One region of the Bacillus sp. N5-665 genome, then DNA from elsewhere that is predicted to be linked to it. Evidence: predicted binding sites of a transcription regulator. Region 1 holds the regulator's gene; the other holds the start of a gene.
What was found. Region 1 encodes LexA, which represses DNA repair genes until DNA is damaged. Its sites were predicted from a motif close to CGAACATATGTTCG; they were not measured.

Region 1 (3,807 bases):
GCTTTTGCTTTTTTCGCTAAGAAGTTAATGCGTTCAATGAGTTCGTGACTTTGCATCTCGAATCCCCCTTTTACTCAAAACTGATTATTATCATACAATAGTTAGTCCTCTTTATCAAGCAATTGCTTTGTATATTCTACATATCTTCGATGTACAGTTGCTTTTGAAACATCATGACCAAAACCACGAAGTGTTGCTGCAATTTCTTCAAAAGTTAATTCATTCCGGCGTAAACGTACAATTTCCTCAATTGGCACTTCTTTTTTCTCACGTCCTATACTTAAATGACGATTTTTCAAATTATTCTCTGGACGAAATCCTTTCTCTACCGCTCTTTGCATGCCACGTTTAATTTTTAAATTGTGGATCTTTCTTTGATACTCTTCAACAATCCCAATTATATCTAGCACCATCGAATCAGAGTCAGAGAGTTCTAATTCTCCATTATGCCTATGCGTATATACTTTTATTCCCTCTTTATGTAAACAGTGCATTAATGCAATCTTTGCATTCCCTCTACCAAGGCGCGTTTCATCTTGTATGAGAAGTACATCAACTTGTTCATCGCGAATTGTATCTAGCACTTCTAATATGCCATCACGTTCAATTGTATAACCACTAGCCTGCTCCTCAATCACCTTTACAACATTCATTTGATAGCGCTCAGCTAAATGCAATAATTCATCTTTTTGACGCAATAATGATGTTTCCTGTTCTTCTTTTGTTGTGCTCACACGTGCATAAATAATTGCATTCATTTTGAACCCTTCTTTCTCACTATATTTTCCTTATTAGTGTATCATAAATTCGTCTTTCGTTCGAACTTATGTTTGTAGAATGTTTTTTCGCATGTTATACTTATTAATAAGAAAAATGAAAGAAAACGAGGTGTTAGAAAACATGGAAAAGTTAACGAAACGCCAGCAAGACATTCTCGACTTTATTAAGCTAAAAGTACAAGAAAAAGGATATCCACCTTCCGTACGTGAAATCGGTCAAGCAGTCGGCCTCGCTTCTAGTTCTACAGTGCACGGACATTTATCACGACTAGAAGAAAAAGGATATATTCGACGCGATCCAACAAAACCACGAGCAATTGAAATTTTAGGTGACAACCGAATGGATACAGAAACACAATCTGTTATTCAAGTTCCAATTGTCGGAAAAGTTACTGCTGGATTACCGATTACAGCAGTTGAAAGTGTAGAAGATCACTTCCCACTTCCAGCTAGCATTGTTGCTGGAGCAGACCAAGTATTTATGTTACGTATTTCCGGAGATAGTATGATTGAAGCTGGTATTTTCGATGGGGATTTAGTTGTTGTTCGCCAACAACAGTCTGCATACAACGGTGAAATTGTAGTCGCTTTAACAGAAGATAACGAAGCAACTGTTAAACGTTTCTATAAAGAAAAAGACCATTTCCGTCTACAACCGGAAAACTCTTCATTAGAACCTATCATTTTAAAACAAGTGTCAGTTATTGGAAAAGTAATTGGCGTATATCGTGATTTACATTAAGAATAATAAAAGAAGATAATTACCTTATCTATATACGGTAATTATCTTCTTTTTTTGTATTTTGATAGATTTTCATACATTTTATTTCTTATGAACGAGTTTCAATCGTCACATCGCCAGCAGCTGTTTTACCGCTAATCTTTTTACTACCATTGCCAATTGTTATATTTTTATTTTCTTCATTAAAAATCATCACGTCGCCAGCAGCGCTTTGCCCAGTTATAACTGCATCTTGTGGTTTTTCTAATAAAGTAATATCTACATCCCCAGCAGTTGAACTTGCCTCTACATCATACTTCGGATCATGATCCACAACATATACATCCCCGCTAGCCGTTTTCGCTGTTACTTTCCCTATTACCTTTTTTAAATTCACCTCACCAGCTTTTGTAGAACCCTCCACACTCTTAGCTGTGACATGTTTCAAATCTACTTCTCCAGCGAGTGTCCCAACACTTACACGATCACTTTTCACATCACTTACTTCTATTTGTCCAGTTGATGAATTTATTTTTATCTCTTGGTAAGAACGTTCTGGTACAAATATAGTCAATGTAGACGTTTGAAACTTGAAATTGTAAAAGGAAAAATCAAATGAAGCACCTTTTTCTCTTTCCCCAATAATTTTTAATGTATCACCATCTTCGGCAATACGAATCTCTTGTTTACGTGCATCTCCTGTGTGCTTTACATAAAAAGAAGAGTCGGGAGATTTTTGGACAACAATATCCCCAGCGTCTAACTTAACTTGTATATTTTTTAATGTTTCGTTTTTAATAACGTCTTCTTTGTTTCCTTTTTCTGCAGTTTGCACTGCTTTTTCATATGTTTGTGAAATCCCTATTACTCCAATAATGATACAAGCGATAGCTACTAACAATATTTTCTTCATCATCTACTCCCCTTTTATCATTTTGAAGTTCCATATTACATAACGTACGCATAACTTTTTAAACCACTTCGTACTATAATAAGCGATAATACATAACAACAAACCTACTCCAACAAACGTTATACTAACGAATACATCCAACCATATAAAAGTACCCATAAATACTTTTGCAATAACAAAAAATGGTGTCACTACACTAGCAATCCCACCGACCCAAAAAGAAAATATAAAAGCGATAATTGCAACTAACGGGCCTAACACAATAATGAAATTAAACAAACTAAGTCCAATCGCAGCCATGACAGCCCTTGTTATATTCGAAGTAGATGGGTCCTTTTTCATTTCATCAAAGCGATACAAAGCAAGTAAGTCTTTCGCAATTACTTTCGGAGAACCAAGGCCTTTTATTATTTCCGATTCAGTTTTCCCCTCTTCTTTCCCAAACTGAAAATGCTCTTCATAATCAAATAAAATATCTTTCCCCTCTTCTTCCGGTAACTTTCTAAGATGACTTGATAATTCTTTAAGGAACTGTTCTTTACTCATCCCATTCCACCCCTTCAATAATTTCTTGTACGCCTTTTGCAAAATCACGCCACTCCGTTACTAACAAATTCAGTTGCGTCTCCCCTTGCTCCGTTAGTTGATAATATTTACGAGGTGGCCCCTCTGTAGATTCTTTTAAATACGTTTGAAAATATCCTTCTTTCGTTAAACGACGTAATAAAGGATACACTGACCCTTCCGATATTAAAAATTTATTTGAGATTTGCTGAACAAGTTCATAGCCGTAACAATCTTTACGTTTCACAAGTGCTAAAACACAAAGTTCTAACACGCCTTTTTTAAACTGAACGTTCAAGGTCAATCCCCCTTTCTCATTTCAGTACTATTCAATACACGGTACCTATTATATCCATAATATAACACTTAGTATTATTCATTGCAAGGTACTATATTTTTCAATACTTAATTTTCGAATTAAATACATCCACACCATATTTCAACTTCCACATTTTCATTCATAGCTAGCACGCATTTTAAATAATCCACATGACTTTTTTCGGGCATTTTGCGGGCACCCATCTAATTCATTTCACAAGCCTTTATATTTGCCCACAAATAAAAAAAGCCCTGATACCGTAGTATCAAGGCTTTTTTCTCTCTTAGTATAGAGACATATATTGATCGCGTTCCCATTGGTGAACTTGCGTGCGGAAGATGTCCCACTCAATCTCTTTCGCTTCGATGAAGTGCTCAAGTAAATGCTCTCCTAGTGCACCGCATACTACTTCATTAGATTGTAATGTAACTAATGCTTGCGCTAATGTTGCTGGTAAGTCAACGATGCCAGCTTCTTCGCGCTCTTCTTTCGTCATTACATAGATGTTACG
Region 2 (3,807 bases), 530 kb from region 1:
AACTCTCCGCCAGAAGCGACCTTTGAAAGTGGTTTTAGCGGTTCACCTGGATTTGTCGAAATATAAAATTCCACATGATCGTAGCCATCCGCCGTAAGTCTTACCGGGGCACCCTCCACAAGAGGCTCTTCAGCATTTCCTTCTCTCTTCATGATTCTCACTTCAAATTTTGTTTTCTCCATATATAATTCTTTTAATTCCTGATGAATGGCATTTGTAAGATGCTCTGCAAGCTCATGACGCATAGTACTTAACGACGTTGCTTCTTTCAGAATAACACTTTCTAATTCCTTTAACTGCTTCTTCGTCGTTTCAATATGAACGTCTTTATTTTCAATCGTAAAAATTTCTTGTTCAATTTTATCAGCATACGCTAAAATCTCTTCTACAGTATTTCCATATTTTCTCTTTAGCATACGAATTTCATTTAAACGCGTTTCAATTTCGTCTAAACGCTTCGGATCATATTCCATCATATCGAGCTTTTCTCTAAGTTGATATGCAACTTCTTCTAATAAGTAGTAGCTATTTGCAATTGAATCATGATTTTCTTGATACACTTCATCTAAATGTGTAATACTCTCCATTTGTCCCATTGCGCTTCGTACATTATCTAACCCTTGTCCGTCAGCACTTAACGAGCGATATGCATCGCCTAATGCTTTGTAAATTTTTTCGAAATTAGAAATTTGCAATCGTTCTTCAGTTAATTCAATTTCTTCATCCATCTTTAAATCTGCCTTACTGATTTCTTCATGCTGGAATTGAATTAAATCTAAGCGATGCGCCATTTGTTGTTCATTTTCACTTAACGATTTTAACTGTTTTTTTAATTTCTCATAGTCAGCGTATACATTTTGATATATACCCAATTGTTTAACAATGCGATCTCCATCAAAATGATCAAGCATAAACATATGACGCTCTTCATTCATTAAATCTTGTGTTTCGTGCTGCCCATGAATATCAACAAGTGTTTTTCCAATTTCCTTTAATATACTAAGGGTGACCAGTTTCCCATTTACACGACATACACTTTTTCCGTTTGCAGCGATATCACGCTTCAAAATAATCATGCCGTCTTCTATTTCTATATCCAACTCTTCTGCCTTTTCAATACACGGATGCTTTTCATCTTCTACATAAAATAGCCCTTCTATCTCAGCTTTTTCTGTTCCGTATCGAACAAATTCCGCTGAACCACGGCCACCTACAAGTAAACTAATCGCATCAATAATAATCGATTTTCCGGCCCCTGTTTCACCACTTAAAACCGTTAACCCTTTTTGAAAAGAAATATTTAATGCCTCAATAATAGCAAAGTTTCTAATCGATAATTCCGATAACAATGCCCCATTCACCTCGTTATAAACTAATCCCCTATTAAGGGCTTTTCTCAGTTCTTCATTCAAATAGTCATACTATATGTTTGTATGTATAAATTACTTTTCTAACCGCTCCATTGTACCAAACATTCGTTTTACGGGTCAATCCACCTATTTTCTAATTTTATTCAAAGAAAATATTATATTACAATTAAGAATTCACATTTTTAACCAATAAAAAAATCCTGTTCACTTTCCACTTTACAGAGGAAAGCAAACAAGATTTTTTTTACAACATATTTAAGAAACGATCAGAGACAACACCTGTATCTTCAGGTGTACGGCAAATAATTAAGCAAGTATCATCACCACAGATGGTTCCGATGATCTCATCCCACTCTAAATGATCAATAAGTGCTCCAAGTGAATGAGCGTTACCAGGCAGTGTTTTTAGCACAAGCATATGTCCTGCCGTGTCTAATTTTACAAATGAATCCACTAGATTGCGTTTTAATTTTTGTAACGGGTTAAATCGTTGATCTGCTGGCAAGCTATATTTATAGCGCCCATCATGTAATGGCACTTTCACTAAGTGCAGTTCTTTAATATCGCGCGATACTGTTGCTTGCGTTACATTAAATCCCTCATTACGTAAAATATCAACTAATTCATCTTGTGTTTCAATTTCTTTGTTCGCAATAATTTCCCTGATTTTAATATGGCGCTGACCTTTATTCATACATTTGCACCTCACACTATCTCTTACCATAGTTTAAACATTGGTATACTTCACTTATTTATGTTAACTTATAATTCGTTGCTTGTACACAATTGTTTTTACAATCATTATACAATTACAACAAAAAGAGGAACAACATATGTTATTCCCCTTTTCCTTTTTGTTTTAGGACATCATGCGCCTCTGTAACTACTTGCTCAACAGAAACTGGAGAATGATTTTCGCCATTCTCACGTTCACCATGCCATTTCAGATGAATTAAAAATTCAATATTACCATCCCCACCCGTAATTGGTGAGAATGTTAAACCTTCTACGTCGTATCCTTCTTTTATAGCAAAGTCGACAATCATTTCTACGACAGCCTCATGTACTTTTCGATCACGAACGATACCTTTTTTCCCAACTTGCTCTCTTCCAGCTTCAAACTGTGGTTTAATTAACGCTGCTACATCCCCATTAGGCATAAGCATTGTTTTTAAAACCGGCAATATAAGCTTTAATGATATAAATGAAACATCGATACTAGCAAATTGCGGTAAACCACGTTCTAAGTCTGCTGGTGTCACGTAACGGAAGTTTGTCCGTTCCATTACGACAACACGCTCATCTTGACGCAATTTCCACGCAAGTTGATTGTATCCTACATCTAATGCATAAGATAATTTCGCTCCGTTTTGAAGCGCACAATCTGTAAAGCCACCAGTTGATGAACCAATATCTATCATAACTTTATCTTGTAAATCCAGGTGAAATGTCTCCAATGCCTTTTCAAGTTTATAACCACCACGGCTTACATACGGCATAACTTGTCCCTTCACCGTAATCTCTGTATCTTGTGGGATCTTCTCTCCTGGCTTATCAAGTCTCATCTCATTCGCATATACAAGTCCGGCCATAACGGCGCGTTTTGCTTTCTCACGTGTTTCTATAAGTCCTCGCTCTACTAATAGTACATCTACTCTTTCTTTTTTTGCACTCATTTGTTACGCCCTTTTTTGTTTTGATGGAATCATTGTATGAATACGGTCTACAACAGCATCTGTCGTTAAACCAATTTCTTCTAATAATTTTGTTACACTACCGTGCTCTATGAAACGGTCTGGAATACCCATTCGTTCAATTAACGCACTATGGTACCCGTTCTCAGACGCAAATTCAACTACTCCCGTTCCAAAACCACCAATTAAGCAAGCTTCTTCAATCGTTAAAATCGGTATATTTTTCCCTAAGAGATCATGTAAATATGCTTCATCCATCGGTTTAATAAAGCGAGCGTTCACTACTTTCACTGAAACTCCAGCCTTTTCAAGGCGCTCAGCTGCTTCCATTGCCATTGGTATTGTCGTACCAAATGTTAAAATAGCCGCTTGTGTACCTTCTTTTAACGTTTCCCAAGTACCGATTGGAATCGCCTTTAATTCTTCATCCATATGAACACCAAGTCCATTACCGCGCGCATAACGTAATGCGATTGGTCCATCTTCATATTGCATCGCCGTATATACTAAATGTTGCCCTTCATTTTCATCTTTCGGCATCATAAGTACCATATTCGGCAAATGACGTAAGAATGAGATGTCAAATACACCTTGATGCGTTTCACCATCTGCTCCTACTAAACCAGAGCGATCGATTCCGATGAAGACATTTAAATTTTGGCGGCATATATCATGAACAACTTGATCATATGCTCTTTGTAAAAATGTTGAATAAATCGCTAAGAATGGCTTCATTCCTTGCG

Region 2: a site for LexA is predicted at 1,469-1,482, ahead of recN (DNA repair protein RecN). Genes of this name have one in related genera too.

Annotation. Positions count from the first base shown of each region.
Region 1 is NZ_CP093325.1:1,768,515-1,772,321, reverse strand. It holds gene MNO09_RS11660 (DUF896 domain-containing protein) at 1-56, opposite strand, end outside; gene MNO09_RS11655 (YneB family resolvase-like protein) at 102-758, opposite strand; gene lexA (transcriptional repressor LexA) at 901-1,521, shown strand; gene MNO09_RS11645 (DUF4097 family beta strand repeat-containing protein) at 1,610-2,416, opposite strand; gene MNO09_RS11640 (DUF1700 domain-containing protein) at 2,417-2,959, opposite strand; gene MNO09_RS11635 (PadR family transcriptional regulator) at 2,952-3,275, opposite strand; gene glnA (type I glutamate--ammonia ligase) at 3,580-3,807, opposite strand, start outside.
Region 2 is NZ_CP093325.1:1,241,522-1,245,328, reverse strand. It holds gene recN (DNA repair protein RecN) at 1-1,349, opposite strand, end outside; gene argR (arginine repressor ArgR) at 1,615-2,064, opposite strand; gene MNO09_RS08905 (TlyA family RNA methyltransferase) at 2,207-3,046, opposite strand; gene dxs (1-deoxy-D-xylulose-5-phosphate synthase) at 3,050-3,807, opposite strand, start outside.